Regions from separate parts of the Enterobacter sp. 4974935 genome, predicted to be linked through region 2. Evidence: predicted binding sites of a transcription regulator. Region 2 holds the regulator's gene; the other holds the start of a gene.

Region 1 (2,401 bases), 630 kb from region 2:
TCCCGGATACATTGTTCGCTGAACAAAATCAGAGTACCAGACGCCGTTCCCACCATAGATGCAAGCGTGGCCATAGGGGTGGTGCGCTGTGGGCTGGATCACCGCCACATCGCCCTCAACAGGCTCACCGTAAACCTGGTGGAAGCCCGCCAGAATTAAATTGCTTTTCATATCCTTAGCATAATGTGTGTTCTGTAGATTAGCACCGCCGGCGCGAATGGATTTTGAAACAAATTCTGCACATCTTTTCTGGCTATACTGACCTGCATGCTGGCGAGCATGAACTGCGGCTTTATGGGCACTCCACATAATTTAATCCCTTACTGAATAAATGGTTAACAAGGGAAACATTACGCCGAAAAGGGACGAGTTTATGTAATTAATCATGATCGGAATTTAACCACTATCAGACTGATAAATAATGGTTAACTTATCCATCAAACGTCTTTATGCGCGCCCAGGTAAAGCAAAAAAGAATTAAAAAGAACCTGGCTTAAGGGGGAGGCATACGTAAAAAATGTATATGATGCCTGGGCGTACTTTAGCTATCTCAAAAATAGGTATTTTCAATACAATTTTTATTATTGCCCGCCACCTTACCGCCTTTCTTATGAAATGCATTATTTATCAATGCATTGAACAAAACTAACCCACCCATCCGCATCCCGTCACAGGGTCTATGCTTAATGAAAGTAGCCAAAAAGGGCGGTTTAGCCCAAAGCCCCTGCTCGCAGGGGGTTGAAGTGATAATCGTTATCACTAACATGGTGTTATGCCCTGGTGGCTTATCAGATGAGGTGGACCTATGGAACTGCATTCAGAAACCTTCAATCCGGCCGATTTTGCCTGGCGTGGCTTAACGCTGACGCCCGCGGCGGCGGCGCATATTCATGAGCTGGTGGCAAAAAATCCCGACATCCTCGGCGTACGCTTAGGCGTTAAGCAGACGGGCTGCGCAGGATTTGGCTACGTGCTGGATACCGTAACCGAACCCAAAAAGGACGATCTGGTCTTTGAAACCGACGGTGCAAAGTTATACGTCGCGCTACAGGCTATGCCGTTTATTGATGGAACCGAAGTCGACTACGTTCGGGAAGGTTTAAACCAGTTATTCAAATTTCATAACCCGAAAGCCCAGAACGAATGCGGCTGCGGCGAAAGCTTTGGGGTATAGGCGGTACTATGTCTCGTAATACTGAAGCAACGAGTGATGTAAACACCTGGAGCGGCGGACACCTCAACTATAAAGAGGGTTTCTTCACGCAGCTGCAAACCGATGAGCTGGCGAAAGGCATCAACGAAGAGGTCGTGCGCGCCATTTCGGCGAAACGTAACGAGCCGGAGTGGATGCTGGAGTTTCGCCTGAGCGCATTCCGCGCGTGGCTGGAGATGGAAGAACCCCACTGGCTGAAAGCGCATTACGATAAGCTGAACTATCAGGATTACAGCTACTACTCCGCGCCCTCATGCGGCAGCTGCGATGATACCTGTGCCTCGCAGCCCGGCGCGGTACAGCAAACCGGTGCCGAGAACAGCTTCCTGAGTAAAGAGGTGGAAGAGGCCTTCAATCAGCTCGGCGTGCCCGTGCGCGAAGGTAAAGAGGTGGCGGTGGACGCCATTTTTGACTCCGTCTCGGTGGCAACCACCTACCGTGAAAAGCTGGCGGAGCAGGGGATAATTTTCTGCTCCTTTGGGGAAGCCATTCACGATCACCCGGAGCTGGTGAAAAAATACATTGGCACCGTGGTACCCAGTAACGATAACTTCTTCGCGGCACTGAATGCGGCGGTGGCGTCAGACGGCACCTTTATCTACGTGCCTAAAGGTGTGCGCTGCCCGATGGAGCTCTCGACCTATTTCCGCATCAACGCGGAAAAAACCGGCCAGTTTGAACGCACCATCCTGGTGGCCGATGAAGGCAGCTACGTCAGCTATATCGAAGGCTGTTCGGCGCCGGTGCGCGACAGCTACCAGCTGCACGCGGCGGTGGTAGAGGTGATCATCCATAAAGACGCGGAAGTGAAATACTCTACGGTACAGAACTGGTTCCCGGGCGATGGCAACACCGGTGGTATTCTGAACTTCGTCACCAAGCGTGCGCTGTGCGAAGGTGAAAACAGTAAGATGTCCTGGACGCAGTCAGAAACCGGCTCCGCCATTACCTGGAAATACCCGAGCTGTATTCTGCGCGGCGACAACTCCATCGGTGAGTTTTACTCCGTGGCACTGACCAGCGGTCATCAGCAGGCCGATACCGGCACCAAGATGATCCACATCGGTAAAAACACCAAATCGACCATCATCTCAAAAGGGATCTCTGCCGGTCACAGCCAGAACAGCTATCGCGGGCTGGTGAAAATCATGCCGACAGCCACCAACGCACGTAACTTTACCCAGTGCG
Region 2 (2,401 bases):
TCTGGAGGGGACATGGGTCAAGGCAGAAGGGCAACAGGGCTATTTCCTGCAACGTATGACGCCAACCTACGCCTCTTCCAACGGTCGTCTGGATATCTGGTGGGATAACCGCTCTGACTTCAACGCCGACGGCGAAAAGGCAGTCTTCTTCGGCGCAATGTATGATCTGAAGAACTGGAACCTGCCTGGCTGGGCAGTGGGCGCGTCCTACGCGTATGCCTGGGACGCGAAGCCAGCGGATATGGCTACGCCAGACGCCTACTACGATCCGAACTACCGTCTGAAAGAGTCTTCATACAGTCTGGATGCGATTTATACCCTGCAGGAGGGCCGTGCGAAAGGCACGATGTTCAAACTGCACTTCACCCAGTATGACAACCACTCCGATATCCCGAGCTACGCGGGCGGTTACGGCAACATCTTCCAGGATGAGCGCGACGTGAAATTCATGGTCATTGCGCCATTTACCATCTTCTGATGAATGCTGCGGCGGGCTGTGTCCCGCCGTTATGGAGACTGAACATGATGAAAAAAAGGGTAATCGTTGCGCTGCTGGCATTCGGGCTGGTGGCGTGCGCGCAGGATCAGGCGCCGAAAGAAGACTCCCGTCTGAAAGAGGCGTATAGCGCTTGCATCAATACCGCACAAGGTTCACCTGAGAAGATTGAAGCCTGTCAAAGCGTGCTGAACGAGCTAAAAAAAGACAAAGCCCATGAGCAATTCGCCACGCAGGAAAACGTTCGCGTGATGGATTACCAGGCCTGTATTCAGGCGCGTAAAACCGGTAACGATCAGGAAGTGGCGAAGCGTTGCGATAAGATATGGGACGAGATTCGCAATAACAATAAATAAGTTGCTTTACGCCCGGTGGCGCTGCGCTTACCGGGCTTTTTCCAGGCAAAAAAAAGCCAACCTCACGGTTGGCTCAGAGTATTAACACTGACTTATTTTGCGTCGTGAGCATGTTCATTTTCGCGGCAATCCCCTTCAGCACAGTGACCGTACAGGTACAGGCTGTGGTTGGTCAGGCGGATGCCATGACGGGCGGCGATTTCACGCTGGCGTGATTCAATGGAATCATCGCTAAATTCAATGACCTTGCCACAGTCGAGGCAGATCAGGTGATCGTGGTGGTGTTGCTGAGTCAGCTCGAACACGGATTTACCGCCTTCGAAATTATGACGAGTAACAATGCCCGCGTCATCAAACTGGTTCAGCACACGATAGACGGTTGCCAGCCCAATCTCTTCACCCATATCGATAAGACGCTTATAAAGGTCTTCCGCACTGACATGGTGATTGTCTGGCCCCTGAAGCACTTCAAGGATTTTTAACCGAGGAAGCGTTACTTTCAGGCCAGCTTTCTTTAATGCGGTATTGTTGTCAGTCATGCGGAATCTGTCCTGTTGCTAAACGATTCACTTCAAAAGAAGAAGTGACAGAAAATGCACTTGGGATAATGCGTCTCATTATAGAACTGCCATGGCTAAATGAAAACTGCAAGTCTCAAGCAAAGTATGCTTATAAAAACGTGGTATCACCAACAAACTTGTTCGATGGCACCCACTTTTTACCAGGGGGATATTGTACAGGTCTGGACGAAAAAGTTAAAAGTTTGTAGCAATTAATTTAATCGGTTTTACCTGGACAACGGGCGCAACCGGAGTTGCGCCGCAGGGATATCAGGCGTTAAGGATATCGTCCAGGTTCAGCTCTTCACGAACCTGCTTAACCCATTTTTCTACACGCTCTGCGGTCAGCTCTGGCTGACGGTCTTCATCAATGGCAAGGCCAACGAAGTGATCGTCATCTGCCAGACCTTTGGAAGCTTCGAAGTGGTAACCCGCTGTTGGCCAGTGACCAACGATCGCCGCACCGCGCGGCTCAATGATGTCGCGAATAGTGCCCAGCGCATCACAGAAATACTCAGCGTAGTCTTCCTGATCGCCACAGCCAAACAGGGCAACCAGCTTGCCGTTGAAGTCGACTTCTTCCAGCGTCGGGAAGAAATCGTCCCAGTCACACTGTGCTTCACCGTAGTACCAGGTCGGGATGCCCAACAGCAGGATGTCATAGCCCTCGAGATCTTCTTTGCTGCTCTTGGCGATGTCATGCACATCAGCAACGTCTTTACCGAGCTGTTTTTGAATGTTTTTTGCGATATTTTCAGTATTGCCGGTATCACTGCCAAAGAAAATGCCGATGATTGCCATGAGTAAAATAACCTCTTGAAACTTAATGGTATGGTGGCGCAAATTGTCCACGGATAAGGGCAATAATAGCAGAACAGGCAACCCTGCGGAAACAGCTATCACGCAGGACTGCACTCTGTGCTACATGAAAAAGGTAATATTGGGGATTTTCTGACTCACGCCTTGCCGCGTAACGTCTCAAGCTGGGC

What was found. Region 2 encodes Fur, which represses iron uptake genes when iron is present. Its sites were predicted from a motif close to ATAATAATGAGAACNACTATCAA; they were not measured.
Region 1: sufA (Fe-S cluster assembly scaffold SufA) is a predicted target of Fur. The motif match lies at 744-766, and genes of this name have one in related genera.

Annotation. Positions count from the first base shown of each region.
Region 1 is NZ_JBZWGT010000003.1:2,430,050-2,432,450, reverse strand. It holds gene AC4OVS_RS12835 (hypothetical protein) at 1-309, opposite strand, end outside; gene sufA (Fe-S cluster assembly scaffold SufA) at 806-1,174, shown strand; gene sufB (Fe-S cluster assembly protein SufB) at 1,183-2,401, shown strand, end outside.
Region 2 is NZ_JBZWGT010000003.1:3,059,183-3,061,583, reverse strand. It holds gene chiP (chitoporin ChiP) at 1-478, shown strand, start outside; gene chiQ (ChiQ/YbfN family lipoprotein) at 526-852, shown strand; gene fur (ferric iron uptake transcriptional regulator) at 945-1,391, opposite strand; gene fldA (flavodoxin FldA) at 1,683-2,213, opposite strand; gene ybfE (LexA regulated protein) at 2,369-2,401, opposite strand, start outside.